3 regions of the Mesorhizobium sp. WSM4814 genome follow, and region 1 is predicted to be linked to each of the others. Evidence: predicted binding sites of a transcription regulator. Region 1 holds the regulator's gene; each other region holds the start of a gene.
What was found. Region 1 encodes PhoB, which activates phosphate uptake and scavenging genes when phosphate is short. Its sites were predicted from a motif close to TGTCATNNANCTGTCAT; they were not measured.

Region 1 (7,170 bases):
TCGGCACGCATTGGTCGCCGCAGAGCGCCTTCACTGGCGCGGGAGCCGAGGCCGGGGCGGTCAACGAGGACATTTTTGGCATGGTGCCGCTCTTTGCCGGCACGTTGCTCATCACCTTCATCGCCATGCTGGTGGCTGCGCCTATCGGGCTGATGGCTGCGATCTATCTTTCGGATTACGCCTCCAAAAGCGTCCGCGCGGTCGCAAAGCCGGTTCTGGAAATCCTCGCCGGCATTCCGACCGTCGTCTACGGCTTCTTCGCCGCGCTGACGGTTGCGCCCTACTTCCGCGGTATCGGCGAAAGCCTGGGCCTCAACGTCGCATCTGAATCCGCGCTCGCCGCAGGCGTGGTCATGGGTATCATGATCATTCCCTTCGTTTCCTCGCTTTCCGACGATGTGATCAACGCCGTTCCGCAATCCCTGAGAGACGGTTCTGCCGGCCTCGGCGCGACCAAGTCGGAAACCATCCGCAAGGTGGTCCTTCCCGCTGCCCTTCCGGGCATCGTTTCGGCGATGCTGCTTGCCGTCAGCCGCGCAATCGGCGAAACGATGATCGTGGTCATGGCGGCGGGGCTGGCGGCAAACCTCACGGCAAATCCGCTCGAAGCGGTCACCACCGTGACCGTGCAGATCGTGACGCTGCTGGTGGGCGACCAGGAGTTCGACAGCGCCAAGACGCTTGCAGCCTTCGCACTCGGCCTGGTGCTGTTCTGCATCACGCTTACCCTCAACATCGTCGCTTTGCGCGTCGTCCAGAAATACCGAGAGCAATATGACTGATGCGATCTCGTCATTCGGCGCCGTCGGACGGCCGGTCAGCATTCATACCGACGATGCCGCGAAGGCGCGGCTGAAGGGCCGCTACCGCACGGAAACGTGGTTCAAATGGCTCGGCGCCGCAGCTGTCGTGTTGGCCGGCTTGTTCCTTGTGCTGCTCCTGTCGACGATCGTCACGCAGGCGATTCCGGCGCTGCGGCAGAACTATGTGACGCTGCCGATCGATCTTTCAGCGGCCAAGGTCGACCCGGCGAAACTCGATGAAGTGAACTACGACGCCATCGCTCAGGAAGCGCTTACGGCAAAATTTCCGGATGTGACGAGCCGCCAGGACAAGCGCCTGCTGCGCGGGCTGATTTCCACCGGCACAGGCGTGTTCCTGCGCAAGGATATTGCGGCTGATCCGGGGATGCTCGGAGGAACGGTGGACTATGCGGTTCCACTTGACGATTTTGCCGACCTCTATCTCAAGGGTTTGCTTGCCGATGTCGGTTCGGACGAAGCGCTTTCGACAAGCGTCACGCCTTCGGGAACCAGCGGCGACATCGATCTGACCTTCGGCGACGATGCCATGCTGGCGCTGGCGCGCGGCCATGGTGCGACCGAGGGCGAAAACGGCATGTTTACGCTGACGAGCGGCGCGTCGTCGCTGCTGGTCGCGTTCAATGGCGGCACGGTCAAGCTGACCTCGCTGTCGCCTGCGGCCAACGGCACGGTGATCGCAAAAGGCACGGTGATCGAGGCGCTGGACAGCACGGCGCCCGCCGCGAGCGGCCAGGCATTCCTGCGCGTCATCGAGACGCCGGAAGCATCGCGAAAGATTTCGGACAAGGTGATCGTCTGGCTCGACACGCTGAAGAGCGCCGGCCTGATCGAAAGCCGGTTCAACTCGATCTTCTTCTTCACCGGCGCAAGCCGCGAGCCGGAATTGGCCGGTGTCTGGGGCGCGGTCGTCGGATCGTTCCTGACCATGATCGTAACCCTCGCCATCGCCTTCCCGATCGGCGTTTCAGCGGCGATCTATCTTGAGGAATTTGCGCCCAAGAACCGGCTGACGACGATGATCGAAGTGAATATCAACAATCTGGCGGCGGTGCCTTCGATCGTCTTCGGCCTGCTTGGACTTGCCGTATTCCTGAATTTCTTCGGCATGCCGCGCTCAGCCCCGGTGGTCGGCGGCATGGTGCTGGCGCTGATGACCTTGCCGATCATCATTATCGCCTCGCGCGCTTCGCTGCGCGCCGTGCCGCCGTCGATCCGCGAGGCGGCGCTTGGCATCGGAGCGTCCAAGGTCCAGACCGTATTCCATCACGTCCTGCCACTGGCGATGCCGGGCATCATGACCGGCACCATCCTCGGAATGGCGCATGCGCTGGGCGAAACCGCGCCGTTGCTGATGATCGGCATGGTCGCCTTCATCGTCGACATTCCCGGCGGCTTCACCGATCCCGCGACGATCCTGCCGGTGCAGATTTTCATGTGGGCGGATTTCCCGGAAGCGGGGTTCCAGCAGAAGACTTCGGCGGCGATTTTGATTTTGCTGGTGTTTTTGGTCATCATGAATGCCATCGCGGTGATACTGCGCAGGCGCTTCGAGCGGCGCTGGTAAGGAGTAGAGGATATGAACATCATGACGGAAGCCGGCGTCGAGCAGAAACTGAGCAGCGCAACCAACGCCCCTTCGATCAAGATGAAGGGCGAAAAGGTCTCCGTTCACTACGGCGAGAAGCGAGCACTGTTCGACGTCGATCTCGATGTCCGCGAGCATCAGGTGACGGCGTTGATCGGCCCATCGGGCTGCGGCAAGTCGACGTTCCTGCGTTGCCTGAACCGAATGAACGACACGATCGATATCGCGCGGGTGAGCGGCAAGATCACGCTCGACGGCGAGGATGTCTACGACCCGAAAATCGATGTCGTCGAGCTGCGAGCTCGCGTCGGCATGGTGTTCCAGAAGCCGAACCCGTTTCCGAAGTCGATCTACGAAAACGTCGCCTACGGTCCGCGCATCCACGGCCTGGCCAGGAGCAAGGCCGAGTTGGACGGCATCGTCGAATCGAGCCTGAAGAAGGCCGGCCTGTTCAACGAGGTCAAGGATCGCCTGCTCGAGTCGGGTACCGGCCTGTCCGGCGGACAGCAGCAGCGCCTGTGCATTGCGCGCGCCATCGCCGTGTCGCCGGAAGTGATCCTGATGGACGAGCCCTGTTCGGCGCTCGATCCTATCGCCACCGCCCGCGTCGAGGAACTGATCGACGAACTGCGCCAGAACTATACGATCGTCATCGTCACCCATTCGATGCAGCAGGCGGCGCGCGTGTCGCAACGCACGGCGATGTTCCATCTCGGCTATCTGGTCGAGGAGGGCGCGACCGACAAGATGTTCACCAACCCCGACGACAAGCGCACCCAGGACTACATCACCGGCCGGTTCGGCTGAGCGGTCCGGCGAATTTCGAACACGAGGACAGCACCATGGGTGAACACACCGTCGCATCTTTCGACGAGGAACTGGAGCACATCGACCGGCTGATCCGCGACATGGACGAGCTCGCCGCCGCAATGGTAGCGGCCTCGATCCGCGCGCTGCTTGCGTCGGACAATGCGATGGCGCAGCGCGTCGTCTCGGACGACGCCATCATGGATGCGCGGCAGCGCGAACTCGATGACAGCGCCATCACGCTGATCGCCAAGCGGCAGCCGATGGCGCAGGATCTGCGCGCCGTGGTTGGCGCAATCCGCATGGCTGGCGATCTCGAGCGCATCGGCGATCTGGCCAAGAACATAGCCAAACGGGTCAGCGCAGTCGGGCAGAGCGCGACGCCGCGTAATCTGTCGCACGGTATTGACGCGATGGCGGATCTCGTTCTTGTGCAGCTGCGCGGGGTGGTCGAGCACTATGTGTCGCGCGATGCCGGCGCGTTGAAGGAACTGCGCGCCGACGACCAGAAGATCGACGTGAAATACACGGCGGTTTTTCGCGAGCTCCTGACCTACATGATGGAGGATCCGCGCAACATCACCGCCTGCACGCACCTTCTGTTCTGCGCCAAGAATCTCGAGCGTATCGGCGATCACGTCACCAACATCGCCGAAAACGCCTACTTTGTCGTGACCGGGCAGCAATTGCCGGCGGACCGCCCGAAGCTCGACGAAACGACGATGTCGGCGCCGGCGACATGACAGGAGTGACCGGCCGATGATCGCGCCGCGCATCATGGTGGTGGAGGATGAAGAGCCGTTGGGCGTCCTCCTCCGTTACAATCTTGAATCCGAAGGCTATCAGGTCGAGGTGGTGACGCGCGGCGACGAGGCCGAAATCCGGCTGCAGGAAAACGTGCCCGATCTTTTGGTGCTCGACTGGATGGTGCCGGCGGTTTCCGGCATCGAGCTTTGCCGGCGGCTTCGGGTGCGCCCCGAAACCGAGCGGCTGCCGATCATCATGCTGACCGCGCGCGGCGAGGAGAGCGACCGGGTGCGCGGCCTTTCGACCGGAGCCGACGACTATCTGGTCAAGCCGTTCTCGACACCGGAATTCATGGCCAGGGTCAAGGCGCTGCTGCGCCGCGCCAAGCCGGAAGTGCTGTCCAGCGTGCTCAAGGTCGGCGACATCATGCTCGATCGTGAATCGCACCGGGTCTATCGCAAGAAGAGCGAGATCCGGCTCGGGCCGACCGAATTCCGGCTGCTCGAATTCATGATGCGGCACCCGGGCCGGGTCTTCTCGCGCAGCCAGTTGCTCGACAATGTCTGGGGCGAGACGATCTACATCGACGAGCGCACGGTGGACGTCCATGTCGGCCGGTTGCGCAAGGCGGTCAACAATGGTCGCATGCCCGATGTCATCCGCACCATCCGTGGCGCCGGCTATGCGATCAGGGAAGACTAGCTGATACCTGCGCTTCCGGCGTACCCCAAAGTACGCTCCGCTCCGGATCTCGGAACCCACCATTCTCGACTCGGCCTGACCTGAATCTCAACACACCCCAAGTCGCGACCCGGGAATCCTTCAAGCCACGTTCTTTCCGACCGAGCCGGCTCGTGCCTGGATGCTCGGCGCGAAAATCTCCTGGTCGACGAAGCTTAGCGCCCGCATGGCGCAGCCTTCGCGGATCAGCGGCAACTCGTTCGGCTCGGTGTCGAAGGAAATCGAACCCGAATGCTGGCCGCCGGCGGTCTGGGCGATGGCCTCGCGCAGCGCCGGCTCGATCAGGTCGAAGGCGGCAGCGCTGGCGCCGACCATGGCCACGGGCGCCGGATCGATCAGCGCGAACAGGCTGCCGAGCCCGAAGCCGAGCGCCTCGCCGGCCTTGCGGTAGGCTTCGCGCTCCGGTCCGTCCGTCTCGCGCGCCCGGGCCGCCAGTGCCCGCATCTCGGCGTCGCTGACATCGGCGACCGGCTCGGCATTCTCGCTCAACAGCCTTGCGTTGCGCCAGATGGCGTAGTTGCCGGCATAAGCCTCGACGCAACCGCGCCGCCCGCAGCGGCAAAGCGCGCCACCCGGCCGATGGATCATGTGGCCGAATTCGCCGCCTGAGGAGTGGGTGCCGGTGAACAGCTCGCCCTTCAGCACCAGCCCCATGCCGATGCCGTGCGAGAGCAGGATGGCGATGAAGTCATCGCGGTAGCGATCCGGGTGGCGCCAGCGCAGCGCCACGGCCATCATGTTGCAGTCGTTCTCCATGATGGCCGGGATGCCGAACTCGCGTTCCAGAATGTCGGCGAAGGCGATGTTCGTCTGCGGCGTGATCGGCGACCACAACATGGCGCGCGCATGGGAATCGGTGATGCCCTGGATCGCCAGCGCGATGCGGGCGACGCTTTGGACATCGAGGTCGGGATCTTCGAGCCGGCGCCGGACGATGGCGACACATTCGCCGATCAGCGCGTCACGCGACATGGTCAGCGTGTCCAGCCGGCGCTGGTCCTCGGCGACCACTTGTCCGGCATAATCGATGACGGCGACCGACAGGAAATTCAGCGACAACACGACGGCCAACACCGCAGCGGCTTGCGGATTGAGGCTGAGGCCGACCTGCGGCCGGCCGCGTTTCAGCGAAACCGTCTCGCTCGCCTTGCTCTCGGCCAGGATGCCTTCCTGGATCAGGTCGGCAGAGATCGCCGATATGGTCGAATGGCTGAGGCCGGTGGTCGCGGCGATCTCGGTCCGCGACGGCTGGCCTGCCCGGCGCACGGCCGAAATCACCATCGCCCGGTTGCGCCGGCGCAGATCGTCATGACGGATTCCCACCGACATTTTTGTTTCCTCCTCATCGCCGCGGCCGCTCATGAATCGGAAGCCGTCGGTAATGTCCGACAAATACTGGCAGAAGCGGAGGGGGCTGTCATTATTTATTCCGAGCCTCGAAAAAAAGCCCGACAGGACGTCAACATCCATCAGAATTGGTGTTGACAGTGCTTCGGCGTTGGACCAGTATTTTTTCGAGGCTCGAAAAAATAGAGCCTTTGTGCCGGCCTTCGGGCCAGTTGGTCGCGCCCTACGCGGCGCAGGGAGGAATATCATGAAGAGATTCGCAGCCGCCATTCTGGCGGGGGTCGCCATGTCGCTGACGCTCGCGTCGGCCGCGCAGGCCAAGGACAAGGTCATCGGCGTTTCGTGGTCGAACTTCCAGGAAGAGCGTTGGAAGACCGACGAAGCCGCCATGAAGGCGGCGATCGAGGCCGCCGGCGACAAATATATTTCCGCTGACGCACAGTCCAATCCCGGCAAGCAGCTGACCGACGTCGAGAGCCTGATCTCGCAGGGCGCCAACGCGCTGATCATCCTTGCGCAGGATGCCTCGGCCATCGGTCCGGCGGTGCAGAAGGCGCTGGACGAAGGCATTCCGGTCGTCGGCTATGACCGGCTGATCGAGAACAAGGACGTGTTCTATCTGACCTTCGACAACCAGGAAGTCGGCCGCATGCAGGCCCGCGAAGTGTTCAAGGTGGCGCCGGAAGGCAATTACGTTTTCATCAAGGGCTCGGGCGCCGACCCGAATGCCGATTTCCTGTTCGCCGGCTCCATGGAAGTGCTCAAGGATGCCATCGACAGCGGCAAGATCAAGAATGTCGGCGAGGCTTATACGGACGGCTGGCTTCCCGCCAACGCCCAGAAGAACATGGAACAGTTCCTGACCGCCAACGACAACAAGGTCGATGCGGTGGTTGCCGCCAATGACGGCACCGCCGGTGGCGTCGTCGCGGCGCTGACGGCGCAAGGCCTGGCCGGATCCGTCCCGGTTTCGGGCCAGGACGGCGACCATGCCGCGCTGAACCGTATCGCGCTGGGCACACAGACCGTATCGGTGTGGAAAGACGCGCGCGAGCTCGGCAAGAACGCCGCCGAGATCGCCTCGCAGCTGGCCGACGGCAAGCCGATGACAGACATTGC
Region 2 (7,170 bases), on a different contig from region 1:
CTTCGCCGTGCCGGTCGCCAAGGCGACGCCGGAAGCCTTCCTTGCGTGGCGAAAAAGCTTTCCTGGCCTGGTTGCCGGCACACATCTGAAGGGTGCGGTCGATTACCGTTCGGTCGACTTTTCCAAAGGCCCGGTGCTGCTGATGATGGGCAACGAACAGCAGGGCCTGCCCGAAAGCCTGGCCGAAAGCTGCGACAGATTGCTGCGGATTCCACAGTCTGGTCGGGCCGATTCGCTCAATCTCGCGGTGGCCACCGGCATCATGCTGTTCGAGGTCCGGCGCCGCGCGCTGAAACTTGCCCCGGAGGGCGCCTGACCGTGACATCCCGAACGGTGAAAGCCCCAACGGCAAAATCCTGGTTGCCCTACGTCGTGCTGGTCGCCGCCGCGGTGACGCTCGACCAGTGGGTGAAATATCTGGTCGAGACCGGCCTCCCTTTTCAGGAAAAGGTCGATCTTGTCCCGTTCCTGGCATTGTATCGCACCTACAACACCGGCATCGCCTTCTCGATGTTTTCGTCCTTCGGTGACACCGGCCTGGTGGTCATCGCCGCTTTTGTCGTCGCTTTCGTGCTCTATCTCGCGGCCCGCACTCCGCCCGGCCACGTGCTTACCCGCATCGGCTTTGCGCTGATCGTCGGCGGCGCGCTCGGCAATCTGTTCGACCGCGTTACCTATGGTCACGTGATCGACTACATCCTGTTTCACACCCCAATATGGTCCTTCGCCATCTTCAACCTCGCCGACGCCTTCATCGCAGTCGGCGCGGTGGTGGTCGTCCTCGACGAACTCATTGGTTGGCGGCGTGAGGCCAAGCCCTCAAGCGATTGACCTGGCCTTCTGCCGCCATACAGTGTCCCATTCAAGAAGCCCGAGGAGAAGACATGCCCGAAACCTTCAAAGCCATCCTCGTTTCGCGCGACGCCGAGAAGAAGCAGTCGGTCGCGATCACCGACCTTACCGAAGCCGACCTGATGGAAGGCGATGTCACCGTCGCCGTCGAGGCGACGACGGTGAACTACAAGGACGGCCTCGCCATATCCGGCAAGGCGCCGGTGATCCGCCGCTGGCCGCTGGTGCCGGGCATTGATTTCGCCGGCACCGTCATCTCGTCCTCCCATGCCGACTGGCGCACGGGGGACAAGGTCATATTGAACGGCTGGGGTGTCGGCGAGACGCATTTTGGCGCCTATGCCGAGCGCGCCCGTGTCAAGGGCGACTGGCTGGTGCCGCTGCCCCAGGGCATGAGCCTGCATGATGCGATGGCGGTCGGCACGGCAGGTTACACCGCCATGCTTTGCGTTATCGCGCTGGAACGGCACGGCATCGTGCCGGAACGCGGCCCCATCGTGGTGACGGGCGCGGCCGGCGGCGTCGGCTCGGTCGCGGTTTCGATTCTGTCCAGCCTCGGCTATCACGTCGTCGCCTCGACCGGCCGCAGCGCTGAAAGTTCCTACCTGACCGACCTGGGTGCTTCGGAGGTGATATCGCGCGACGAGCTTGCCCAGCCGGCAAAGCCGCTCGCCAAGGAACGCTGGGCCGGCGGCGTCGACGCGGTCGGCAGTCACACCCTGGCCAATGTCCTTTCGATGACCTCCTATGGCGGCGCCGTCGCCGCCTGCGGCCTGGCCGGCGGCATGGATCTGCCGACGAGCGTCGCCCCGTTCATCCTGCGCGGCGTTTGTCTGCTCGGCATCGATTCGGTGATGGCGCCAAAAACGGTCCGCATGGAGGCGTGGCGCCGCATCGGCACGGACCTCGACCTCCAGAAGCTCGCCAACCTGTCCACGACCATCGGCTTCGATGGCATCATCGACGCCGCGCACGATATCGTCGAGGGCAAGGTCCGCGGTCGCTTGGTGGTGGACATGTGAGCTCTTCCTTCTCCGATTTTTAATGCATGTCGAGCAAAAAGCATGCCCTCGGGCCTGCAGCGGTTTGCGATAACGGCATGCATAAAAACAGTAACCTGAAGCGCCTCGCATGAGGCCGGCCAAACGCGACGCGCTTCAGGAGCGGAGAGGCAAAAAACGCGCGACCGCTAAAATTCGAACGATCCGCGGCAATTTTCCATAATCTCTGTCTGGCAAGGGTTTCCGCATGGTCACGGAATCCGGCATCAGAGAAACAGAGAGCGCCGAAAACGTCGACGGGATCGGCCCGGAGGCGCCAAGCCGGCAGCATATCGCGGCGCCGCCACTGGCGCCTGAATTGCCCGCCGCCAATCGCGAAGGCCTGCCGTTCCTGATGCTCGTCGCCATCGTCGTGCTGGCGGGCCTGTCGCATCTGACCGGCGCGCCGATCTTCATCACCGTCGGGCTTTTGTCGACTGGCATGGCAGGCCTTGCCGTGCATCTGCGTGCCAGGCGCACGGCGCGCCGCACGGTTGCGCTGCTTGGCGAGACCGCAGCGCGCAGCCGCGCCGAGGTTGAGAGCCTGGCCGACCGCGTGTGGGAGATGCAGGAGAGCGAGGAACGCTTTCGCGGGCTGATCGACGCGCTTGGCGATCTCGTCGTCCATCGCGACCGTGACGCCCACATCGTCTATGCCAACAAGGTTTTCGCCGAGCTTGTCGGAGCCGACCAGCGCGACCTTGCCGGCAAGGCCCTGGCCGACCTCGGCATCGACGTCGGCATCGTTCCCGATGCCGCTTTTTCCGACCATGAATGCCTGAGCTCCACCGACGTCGCCATTAGAACACCGAGCGGCCCGCGCTGGTTCTCATGGATCGAACTGTCCGTGCGCGACAAGGAGAGCGGCGCTGTCTCGCATCGCGCCATCGCCCGCGACATTACCGCCCGCAAGCACGCCGAAACGTCGCTGATCACCGCCCGCGAGCGAGCCGAATATGCAAGCCAGGCCAAATCGCGCTTCCTCGCCACCGTCAGCCACGAGATCCGCACGCCGATGAACGGCATCATGGGCATGGCCAAGCTGCTGGCGGACACCGGGCTCTCGCCGCAACAACGGACCTATGTCGGCGCCATCTCGACCTCGGCCAGCGCGCTGCTGGCGCTGATCGAGGACCTGCTCGACTATTCCAAGATCGAGGCAGGCCGCTTCGATCCCGAACCGCAGCCAATGTCGGTGCGCGAGATCGCCGACAACATCGTGGAACTCCTGGCGGCGCGTGCCTTCGCCAAGAACATCGGCCTTGGCTGCCATGTCGAACCCGACGTGCCGCAGATGATATCAGCCGATCCTGGAAGGGTCAGGCAGGTGCTGCTCAACCTCATCGGCAACGCCATCAAGTTCACCGACAGCGGCGGCGTGTTGGTGAGCATCGCTCGTGCCCGCACCGAAACCACCGACCGCATAGGCTTCACCGTCACCGACACCGGTCCCGGCCTGCACGAGGACGACTTGGAGCGCATCTTCGAGGAATTCGAACAGGCTGACGGCACGTCGACCCGCGCGCATGGCGGCGCCGGGCTCGGTCTTGCCATCTCCAGGCGCCTGGTGATCGCCATGGGCGGCACGATCTCGGTGTCGAGCCAGCTCGGCCAGGGTTCGGAATTCGTCTTCGAAATCCCTGCAATATCGGCCACCGAGCCGCCGCAGAGCCGTCGAGATGCGCTGTCAGGGCGGCGCGCCGTGATCCTGTCGAAGAACGCCATCGAGGCCGACGCCATCGCCCGCACCATCCGCGCCAATGGCGGCAAGGTCGATCTGGCCACCACCGCCGCCCAGGCAGCGTCCTTCGCCGAAGACTGCGACGCGCTTTTGGTCGATGCGGCCATGGAGGAAGGCGACGGCAGGTTGCTCAAACGCCTTCGCCAGAGCGGCTTTGCCGATTGCGAGGCGATCACACTGATCGCGCCAACCGACCGCGGCATGCTGGGCGAGTTCCGCGCCAGCGGCTACGCCACCTTTCTGGCAAGGCCGGTGCGTGGCGAAACGTTGCTTCGCGTGCTTTTGACCAGCAGCGTGCCTGCCCTCACCCAGCCGCAGCCGGAAAAGCGCGGCGCACCAACCGCCCGCGCCATTGGCGGCCGGCGGCGGGGCCTGTCCGTGCTGATCGCCGAGGATAACGACATCAACGCCATGCTTGCCCGTGCCACGCTGCTAAAGGCCGGGCATCGCGTGAAACTGGTCGGCAACGGCAAGGCCGCCGTCGAGGCCGTCACCGGCACCGACCACAAGTACCGCTTCGACGTGGTGCTGATGGACCTGCACATGCCTGTCATGGACGGGCTGGACGCGATCGCCGCCATCCGCCGGCACGAGGAGGAAACCGCCGTGTCGCCGGTTCCGATCATGGTGCTGTCGGCGGACAGTCAGGAAACGACCCGCCACGCAGTGCTCGCCCATGGCGCCAGCGGCTTCGTCACCAAGCCGCTCGACCCCGACGCGCTTGTCCATGCGGTCGAGGGTCACGTCGCCGCTTGATCCGCCGGCTGTCCTTGCCTGGCTTACCTGCAGAACATAGCCGGTTGAAGGGTTGACCAGCCGACGAAGTATTGCCGGCAGGGCCGTATCACGGTACTGTCACAATCCTGTTGCACATACGCCGTATCCCCGTGCCAAGAGGGATGGCTCGAAGGAGAATCACTCGTGCATACAGTTATGCCGGAATGTGACGCTCGGCCGAACGCCAGGGGTGCTTTGCTCACCGGGCGCAACGTCGATGCTGTCATAAAAGGCGAAGCGCTTGGCCGTATCGGCAACCTCGAAGTGCGGCTCGCACGCAACGAGGCCGAGATCGCCGCCGCGCAGGAAGTGCGCTACCGGGTGTTCTATGACGAGCTCGGCGCCAGGAAAACCCTGTTTCAGGTGCAGGACCGCCGCGACGCCGACCATTTTGATCCGCTCTGTGATCATCTGCTCGTCTTCGACACCTCGCTGTCCGGTCCCGAGCATCGCCGCATTGTCGGCACCTACCGCCTGTTGCGGCAGGAGATCGCGGCAGCGGCCGGCGGCTTCTATTCCGAGGGCGAGTTTGAGCTGACCAATCTTATCGCCCGCCATCCCGGCCAGCGTTTCCTCGAGCTCGGCCGCTCCTGCGTCTTGCCGGAATACCGCTCGAAGCGCACCATCGAGGCGCTCTGGCAAGGTATCTGGGCCTATATCAACCATTATGGGATCGGCGTGATGACCGGTTGCGCCTCGTTCCCCGGCACCGTGCCGGCGGCGCACGCCGAAGCGCTGACCTATCTCGCCCATCACTGCCGGACGAATTCGGCCTGGGACGTGCGCGCCGTCGCCGGCCGCTACTGTTCCATGGATTTGATGCCGATCGAGGCGGTCAACGCCAAGGCCGCGATCGCGGCGATGCCACCGCTGGTCAAGGGCTATCTGCGCGTCGGCGCGCGCATCGGCGACGGCTGCGTCATCGACCGCGAATTCTCGACGGTCGACGTGTTCGTGGTGATGCCGGTCAAGGAGATCGGCGCCCGCTACGTCAGCTATTATGGCGGGGAAGCCCAGCGCTTCGCCGCCTGAGATTCCAATGAGTAGCGAATAGGGAGTAGCGAGTAGCGGGAGTTTCGCTGCGGATCGTTGTCCCCAGTCGCTACTCGCCCTCATTTCACGGAATATCTTCCGGCCGCCGGCCGGGCCGGCTCTTGTAGGACGGAAAGGCCCAGCCGAACTTAAGCGCGCCGCCACGCACGCAGAAAGCGGCTATGAAGCCCACCAGGCCCGAGGCGAGCGGCGGCAGTCCGGCGAGATCGCCTGTTGTAAACAGGATGGCGCCCGCAAGGGCGGCGGTGACATAGATTTCTGGTCTCAAGAGCACCGAAGCCTCACCGGCCAGCAGGTCGCGCAAGATCCCGCCGAACGTGGCGGTGAGCACGCCGGTAACAACGGACACGACCGGCGAGCCGGTGATGGCCAGGCCCTTGGCGGCACCCATCACCGAAAACGCGGCGAGGCCGACGGCGTCGAGCCAGAGCAGTAATTTCCAGCGGGATTCGAGACGGTGCGCCCCGAAAAAGACAAGCATCGCCACCACCGCGCAGATCAGCACATAGCCAGAGTTGGTAACCCAGAAGACCGGCAGATTGAGGATGACGTCACGAAACGTGCCACCGCCGATGCCGGTGACGCTGGCCAGGAACAGAAAGCCGATGATGTCGAGCTGCTTGCGCGAAGCGGCCAGCGCACCGGTCGCCGCGAAGACGGCGACACCGGCATAGTCGAGAAGCTCGATCGGGTTCAAGGGCATAGCGGAGTAGGAGAGCGGGTGAATAGGGATGTATGAATAGCACGAAGCCGGACGATTGGTACGGCTCCTTTACCCTACTGCTCCTACTGCCCTATTCCCTTAACTTACGCATCCTTCTCAGCTTGCTCATTCACCGGCCCTGGCTCGACCGGCGCTTCGCTTGCCACATGCTTGGGACCGCCCTTGGCAACGCCGACCATGGCCGGCCGCAGCACCCGCTCGCCGATCGAATAGCCGGGCTGCACGACCTGGACCACCGTGTTGGCCGGCACCTCCGGATTGGGCACCTCGAACATCGCCTGATGGAAATTCGGGTCGAATTTCTCGCCTTCCGGCTCGAGCTTCTTCACTCCGTGCCGCTCGAGCGCCGATAGCATGGCGCGCTCGGTGAGCTCGACGCCCTCGATCAGTGACTTCAAACCGGCATCACCTGACGCCTTGGACTCAGCCGGGATCGCATCCAGTGCGCGGCGCAGATTGTCCGATACCGACAGCATGTCACGGGCGAAATTGGCAACCGCATAGGCGCGTGCATCGTGCACGTCACGGGCGGTACGGCGACGCAGATTCTCCATCTCGGCTGCGACGCGGAGCGCGCGGTCCTTCAACTCGTCGTTTTCCTTCAGCAGCCGCACAAGCGCTTCATAGTCGCCGTCGGCGCTGCCTTGCGTGTATTCGGTGGCAGCCCCGGCCGTCTCGGCTTCATCGGGCGCGCGTTCGTCTTTTGCCTGGTCGCTCATCGCCGTTTCCCGTCATTTCAAATGATGTGGATTTTGTGCCCGATATCGAGGTTTGGCGGCCAAAAATCAAGGGGCAAGCGATACTGGACAGGCCGCTCGCGCTTTTGACGTCGCATCATGGAGACCTTTCGATATTAATTCAAATTTTACTGTAACCACCGGCTTTGCTTGCCAAGATGCTGCGATAGGGGAACCATTCGTCTGCTGGAAGAGTTTCGAAACCGACACAGGATTTTGAGATGGCGACCCGCAACGACGGCGACC
Region 3 (7,170 bases), on a different contig from region 1:
TGGTGCGCCGGCTGCGCGAGGATGGCGTCACCATCATCCTGACCACGCACTATATCGAGGAGGCCGAGGCGATGGCCGACCGCGTCGGCGTCATCAATCGCGGTGAGATCGTGCTGGTTGAGGACAAGGTGCAACTGATGCGCACGCTCGGCCGCAAACGGCTGTTGCTGGAATTGCGCACTCCGCTCGCCACCATACCCGAGAAATTGTCGCGCTACGCACTGGAGCTTTCGCCGGACGGTGATCGACTGACTTACACCTATGACAACCAGAGCGAGCGGCCGGGCGTCGCCTCGCTGCTGCGCGACCTTGAGACGGCCGGCGTCCAGTTCCGCGATATCGACACGCAAAACAGCTCGCTCGAGGAGATCTTCGTCAACCTGGTGAGGAAGGGCGCATGAACCCGCGAGCAGTCTGGGCGATTTACAAGATGGAGATGGCGCGCGCTTTTCGGACCGTGCTGCAGAGCATCGTCTCGCCAGTCATCTCGACATCGCTCTATTTCGTCGTCTTCGGCTCGGCCATCGGCTCGCGCATCACCGAGATTGACGGCATCAGCTACGGCGCCTTTATCGTGCCGGGGCTGATCATGTTGTCGCTGCTGACGCAGTCGATCTCCAACGCCTCCTTCGCCATCTATTTCCCGAAATTCGTCGGCTCGATCTACGAACTGCTGTCGGCGCCGGTGTCCTATCTGGAGATCATCATCGCCTATGTCGGGGGTGCGGCGACCAAGTCGATCATACTCGGCCTGATCATCCTGGGGACCGCGTCGCTGTTCGTGCCGCTGACCATCGAGCATCCGTTCTGGATGCTCTCCTTCCTGGTGCTGACGTCGGTGACCTTCAGCCTGTTCGGGTTCATCATCGGCATCTGGGCGAAGAGCTTCGAGCAGCTGCAGCTGGTGCCGCTGCTGATCATCACGCCGCTTACCTTCCTTGGCGGCAGCTTCTATTCGATCGACATGTTGCCCGGCACCTGGCGCACGGTGACGCTGTTCAACCCTGTCCTTTATCTGGTCAGCGGCTTTCGCTGGAGTTTCTACGGCAAAGCCGACGTCTCGATCGGCATCAGCCTCGGCATGACCGTGGTTTTCCTGTTTGTCTGCATAGCGATCGTCGCGTGGATCTTCAGGACCGGCTACCGGCTGCGGAACTGACCGAACGGCCTGCCCAGGCGACGCAGCGCCAGCATCCGAGCGATGTTCCCGACCCAAGACGACCAAATCTGGTGACGACGCTTGAAAGCGGCCGTGCGATGGCGGCGCTTGATTTCCATATAATGTTATATATCGTGTTATCAATTGGCTGGCAGGTCGATTATGGAAGACGTCGTAAGGTCCCTTGGGTTCCTGTGCCTGGGCAGCAGGATGAAGCGTATTGGCGAGCAATTGCAGGCGGATACGCAGCGCCTGCTCGACTGCCTCGATGTGCCGGTTCAGTCGAGCCAGTACCCGCTGCTGGCTGCGCTCGACAGGCTGGGCCCGCTGCCAGTCGGGGAACTGGCGCAATCCCTCGGGGTCGCGCAGCCAGGTGTAACGCGGAGCGTGTCGCTTCTGGCCGAATTGGGACTGGTCGAGGTCAGTCCATCGGATGATGACCAGCGGCGCAGGATTGTCTGCCTCACCCTGCACGGCCAGCGGCTGGTCGATGTTGCAAAGCACGACGTCTGGCCGCGCATCGAGAATGCCGTCGCGGATCTGTGCGCGGATCTTTCTGGGCCGCTTCTTGATCAGCTGGCCGCCATCGAGGACGGCCTCGCCGCGGCGCCTCTCGACCGTCGTGTAAAGAAGCCGGAAGGTGCCACGCGATGAAATACCTGCTTGACCGTCCCGTGTGGAGCGCGCTTCGGACGCGACACCAAGCCTTCGCGAAAGGTGACGACCTCGCCATGCGGTATCGGCCCTCGATAGCTCCCTTCGCCGCCAGTGCCGCGGACGATGCGGAAAGCCTGCAGGCGCTCGGAAAACTTGTCTCCCCAGGCGAGAGTGCGATCCTGCTTCAGGCGGACGCCATTGCTCTGCCCGCGGAACTCTCGGCGACTTCGACCGCGCCCGGGGTTCAGATGATTGCCGAGCGGCCATTGCAGATGGTCTCCGACAAGCGCGTGCAACGTCTGACGCGAGACGATGCAGCTGAGATGCTCGCCTTGGCATTGGTCACCAAGCCTGGCCCATTCACGCTCGAAGCCTTGAGCCTAGGCGATTTTTGGGGTGTGAAGATCGAGGGCCGACTTGCGGCGATGGCCGGCGAACGCATGAAGCAACCCGGCTATACCGAACTTAGCGGGGTGTGCTCACATCCGGAATTTCGAGGCGGTGGCCTGGGCAGGCTGCTGTCGCTGTTCGTGGCAAACCGGATAGCGGCGCGCGGCGAAGTTCCCTATCTCCACGCCTATGCCAGCAACACCACGGCCATAGGATTATACGAGTCCATTGGCTTCAGGTTGAGAAGCATGATGAACGTGGCCGTGGTTCAGCGCGCCGAATGAGCCCATCAGGCGCATTCCCGCGCATCAGGAAAAGGAAGGATTTCGTATCGACGAAGTCCTTCCTTGGCGCTGCTAGCGCCTTGCAGTGATTCAGACCGCGATCTTGCCACCGCCCTGTTTGGTGATGGCGACGACCGACGGCCGCACCGGCATATCGGGCTTGAAGTCAGGCCAGCGGGTCGACGGGTCCTCGTAGTAAGAGGGACGGCCAAAAGCCTCCCAGTCTTCGCCGCCATCGGCCGGATGCTGAACCGCGACGAAGGCGGTCTGGTCGTCGGGCGTGAATAGCGGGCCGCACATTTCGGCGCCGATCGGCACGCGGAAGAACAGTTTCGAGGTCGCCCGCGCCTCGCCTTCGGTGTCGACCGCCCACAGGCCATCGGTGCGGCCGGTGGCCTTCGGGCCCTGGCCATCGGTCGAGACCCAAAGCCGGCCGGCCGAATCGATGGCGCAATTATCCGGCATGCCGAACCAGCCATTGGCGGTGGTTGCGGTCGAGAAGGTGGCGCCAACTTCGGCCACTGAGGGATCGCCGCATTTCAACAGCACTTCCCACTTGCCCTTGGCGGCAGTGAAATCGCCACCGTCCTCGACGATCTCGATGATATGGCCGAAGGCGTTTTCGGCGCGCGGATTGGCGGCGTCGACCTGGTCCGTCTTGCGCTTCGAATTGTTGGTCAGCATGACGTAGACCTTGCCAGTCGTCGGATTGGGCTGGATGTCCTCGGGGCGATCCATCTTGGTGGCACCGAGCAGATCGGCGGCACGGCGCGTCTCGATCAGCACGTCGGCCTGTCTGGCAAAGCCGTTCTCCGCCGTCAGCGGGCCCTGGCCGAAGACGATGGGCAGCCATTCGATCGACCCGTCTTCGGCGAATTTGGCGACGTAGAGCGTGCCGTCGTCGAGGAGATCCATGTTGGCGGCGCGGTCCTCGGCGTTGAACTTGCCGGCCGTGACGAATTTATAGACATAGTCGAAGCGTTCGTCGTCGCCGAGATAGAAAACGACACGGCCATCCTTGGCGACGATCGATTCAGCGCCCTCATGCTTGAAGCGGCCCATGGCAGTGCGCTTCCTCGGCACCGAGGTCGGATCGTTGACGTCGACCTCAACAATCCAGCCGAAGCGATTCGGCTCGTTCGGCTCCTTGCCGATGTCGAAGCGATCGTAATGCGCAGCCCATTCATAGGCGCCTTCGGGAATACCCAGGCGCTTGTAGTTGGTGGCTTCCTTGTGGCCTTCCGGCAGCTCGCCCGAGAAATAGCCGTGTATGTTTTCCTCGGCCATGACATAGGTACCCCAGGGCGTGACGCCGCCGGCACAATTGTTGACAGTGCCGATGACCTTCGTGCCGGTCGGATCGGCACTGGTCTTGACGCGGTCGTGGCCGGCGACGGGGCCGGACAGTGCCATCTCGGTGTTGGCGGTGATGCGGCGGTTGAGCTTGCCGTCGCGCACCACCTGCCATTTGCCTGATGCCTTGCGGATCTCGACGATGGTGCCGCCATGCGCGGCCATCTCGACGTCGACCTGTTCCTTGCTCAGCGGCGCCTGCTTGGCCTCCCCATCGACGATGGTGACAAGGCCCGGGAACATCAGATGCGGATTGGTGTATTCGTGGTTGACCACCAGCAGGCCATGCTCGGCCGAGCCGTCGATCGGGATATAGCCGACATAGTCGTTATTGTAGCCAAACTGTCTTTCCTGGGCCTGCGCCGACTGTTTTGTCGGATCGAATTCCGGTGAATCGGCAAACAGCGGATCGCCCCAGCGCAACAGCACGTCGGCGTCGTAGCCGGCAGCGACATGGTGCTTGTCGTCGACGCCTGCCTCGACCTCGTCGAAACTGAAGACCGAGCCGCCACCGGCGCGGGCATCGTCGGCGAGGATCAGCGCGAGCGGGCTGACGGTGGCGGCGATGGCGGTTGCCGCGAGCGATCCCTGCAGAAAACCACGGCGCGAGAATCGCGCGGCGATGATTTCGCCCATCGTCTGGTTGTCAGTGGGATTGGTTCCTGGCCCATCGTTTTCCTCGAGCAGGCTGGTGCGGAAATGGGCGTCGGGGCGATGTTCAGTCATGGGGGCGTGCCTCTGGCTCTTTGGGATGGCTGGAGCGTGTTGCTTGACTGACCGCGTATCGCCAGCAGATCACAGTTTGATGACGTTGCCGACCAATTTCCAGCCCGATTTCATGTCTTTGATCAGGCCGCTTGACCGCGACCGACGCTTCCGAAACAAGATCTGCGGCAGGCGCGCAAGCACGGCGTCGGGAGGAACAAAAAAGTGAGTTTCTGGGGACTGGGGCAGCTCGGCATTTCGACAGTGATCTTCCTGCTGGCGGCGACGGCGGCCAAGCAATGGGGGCTGGCGCCGAGCCTCGGCAAGATCGTTCTGACTCTGGCGCTCTATTCAGCGGGCAATCTGATCATGCTGAGGCTGATCCGTGAATTCGGCATGTCGGTGTCGTTCAGCCTGTCGGCGGTGATCCAACTGGTGTCGGTGAACGTGGTGGCACTGGTGTTCTTCGGCGAGCGCGTCAATTCGTTGCAGGCGACCGGCATCGTGCTCGCCGTCGCAGCGGTGGCGCTGATCACGCTCGGGCCCTATCTGCAAAAACTGTAGTTGCGCATGACCCCGAAACGATTTCGGAAAGGATCATGTGCCAAATCAAAGTGCTACAGCGTCCTTTGCGCGTCCAAAAGGACGCGCGGCGCTGTAAGACGATTGGCCCGATGAAGAATACCGCAAACAGGCTGCTCAACTGGATCGAATTCCCGGTGCTTTTGGCCGGACTGGTCATCGCTGGCGGGCTGTGGGGGTTCGAGGAACTGATGGAGGTAGCGCGGGACACCACGCCGCACGCCTTCGACACGGAAATTATGCTCGCCTTCCGTGAAGCGGGCCAGCCCGACAATCCGATCGGACCGCTATGGCTGGAAGGGGCGATGCGCGACATTACCAGCCTCGGCAGCGCCATCGTGCTCGGGCTGATCACAGTGGCGGTGATCGTCTATCTGCTGCTGATCCACAAGCCGGGAGCAGCGTTTCTGGTCTTTGTCGCGGTGGCGGGCGGGCAGGCCCTGTCGAGCACGCTGAAGCTAGGAATCGATCGGCCGCGCCCCGACCTGGTCTCGCATCTCGCCGACGTGGCGACGCTTTCGTTTCCAAGCGGCCATGCGATGCTGTCGGCGGTGACATATTTGACGCTGGGCAGCATGGCGTCGCGTTTCCTGCCTGGGCGAACGACCAAGATCTATGTGCTGGCACTTGCCGTGCTGACAGCACTGCTCGTCGGCATCAGCCGCGTCTATCTCGGCGTTCATTGGCCATCGGACGTGCTGGCCGGCTGGTGCGCCGGCTTCGCCTGGGCGATGCTGTGCTGGCTGGTCGCATGGGCGTTCCAGCGATGGCGCGGGCAGACCACCGGCGCCTGAACCGCCCGTTCCGAACGACGCTGCGCCAATTCTCCTCTAAGTTGCGGCGGCTGGGGCGTGCTGGCCCAGCGGGCGCGCAGGCTCGCCAAGATGCAAACGGCCTGGTGTGCACATGTCTGACATGTGCATGATGATGCTTGATCCATCAAAATGATGGTATTATACATGGAATGCAGACTCAGACGGGGGTTTTTAGCCGATGATCACTGCCGCGCAGATGCGCGCCGCAAGGGCTCTGGCCGGCATCGATCAGAAGACGCTCGCCGAGCGCGCCGGGGTTTCGCTTCCAACCATTCAGCGCATGGAAGCGAGCGACGGCGTGGTCAGGGGCATGGTCGATACGCTGATGAAGGTCATCCATGCCCTTGACCGGGCCGGCGTGGAGCTGATCGGCGAGAACCAGGCCAGCGAGCGCGGCGGCAGGGGGGTGCGCCTCAAGCCGGTCGTGCCGCAGAACCCGCCAGGCTGAGCCGAAATAGAGTCGCGACGGCGACCGCCGACAGTCCTGCCGACGATCCCGCCGCCTGCTTGGTTTTATGCGTGGCCGCTGTGCACTTTTTGGCGGCATGCATCAGGAGCGGAAGGCAGTCCATGCATCGAACCCAGCGGGCAATTCATCAACCGGCGCAGCCGACATTTTCCGAACTGTTCACGCCGAAGCTGGCGACGGTGCTGCGCGAAGGCTACACATCAGAGCACTTCAAGGCCGATGCCATCGCCGGACTGACCGTGGCCATCGTGGCGCTGCCGCTGTCGATGGCGATCGCGATCGCATCGGGCGTGTCTCCGGAGCGCGGGCTCTACACTTCCATCATTGGCGGTTTCCTCGTCTCGGCTCTGGGCGGCAGCCGTTTCCAGATCGGCGGGCCGGCGGGCGCCTTTATCGTGCTGATGGCGGCAACCGTGGCACGGGTCGGCGTCGACGGGTTGCTGCTGGCGACGATGATGGCCGGCGTCTTGCTGCTCGTCATCGGCTACCTCAGGCTTGGCACCTACATCAAATTCATTCCTTATCCGGTGACCGTCGGCTTCACCGCCGGCATCGCCATCATCATCTTCTCCGGCCAGATCGTCGAGCTGTTCGGGCTAAAACTCGCCGGCAAAGAACCTGGACCGCTGGTGCCGAAGCTGATGGCGATCGGCGAGGCGGCCGGCACGATCAATCTCGCCGCCACCTTCGTCGCTCTGCTGACCATCGTCGCCATTGCCCTGATGAAACGGTGGCGGCCGAAATGGCCCGCCATGC

Region 2: a site for PhoB is predicted at 4,487-4,503, ahead of olsB (l-ornithine N(alpha)-acyltransferase). Genes of this name have one in related genera too.
Region 3: a site for PhoB is predicted at 4,638-4,654, ahead of AC0L2V_RS27440 (PhoX family protein). Genes of this name have one in related genera too.

Annotation. Positions count from the first base shown of each region.
Region 1 covers NZ_JBVVQT010000016.1:5,590-12,759, reverse strand. The annotation lists gene pstC (phosphate ABC transporter permease subunit PstC) at 1-782, shown strand, start outside; gene pstA (phosphate ABC transporter permease PstA) at 775-2,388, shown strand; gene pstB (phosphate ABC transporter ATP-binding protein PstB) at 2,401-3,216, shown strand; gene phoU (phosphate signaling complex protein PhoU) at 3,252-3,959, shown strand; gene phoB (phosphate regulon transcriptional regulator PhoB) at 3,976-4,665, shown strand; gene AC0L2V_RS21865 (ROK family protein) at 4,786-6,033, opposite strand; gene xylF (D-xylose ABC transporter substrate-binding protein) at 6,299-7,170, shown strand, end outside.
Region 2 covers NZ_JBVVQT010000015.1:49,746-56,915, reverse strand. The annotation lists gene AC0L2V_RS21325 (TrmH family RNA methyltransferase) at 1-316, shown strand, start outside; gene lspA (signal peptidase II) at 319-831, shown strand; gene acuI (acrylyl-CoA reductase (NADPH)) at 885-1,874, shown strand; gene AC0L2V_RS21310 (response regulator) at 2,101-4,389, shown strand; gene olsB (l-ornithine N(alpha)-acyltransferase) at 4,567-5,442, shown strand; gene AC0L2V_RS21300 (trimeric intracellular cation channel family protein) at 5,528-6,160, opposite strand; gene grpE (nucleotide exchange factor GrpE) at 6,271-6,906, opposite strand; gene AC0L2V_RS21290 (hypothetical protein) at 7,146-7,170, shown strand, end outside.
Region 3 covers NZ_JBVVQT010000025.1:58,854-66,023, forward strand. The annotation lists gene AC0L2V_RS27420 (ABC transporter ATP-binding protein) at 1-401, shown strand, start outside; gene AC0L2V_RS27425 (ABC transporter permease) at 398-1,159, shown strand; gene AC0L2V_RS27430 (MarR family winged helix-turn-helix transcriptional regulator) at 1,322-1,813, shown strand; gene AC0L2V_RS27435 (GNAT family N-acetyltransferase) at 1,810-2,490, shown strand; gene AC0L2V_RS27440 (PhoX family protein) at 2,581-4,569, opposite strand; gene AC0L2V_RS27445 (hypothetical protein) at 4,774-5,112, shown strand; gene AC0L2V_RS27450 (phosphatase PAP2 family protein) at 5,223-5,924, shown strand; gene AC0L2V_RS27455 (helix-turn-helix domain-containing protein) at 6,124-6,393, shown strand; gene AC0L2V_RS27460 (SulP family inorganic anion transporter) at 6,516-7,170, shown strand, end outside.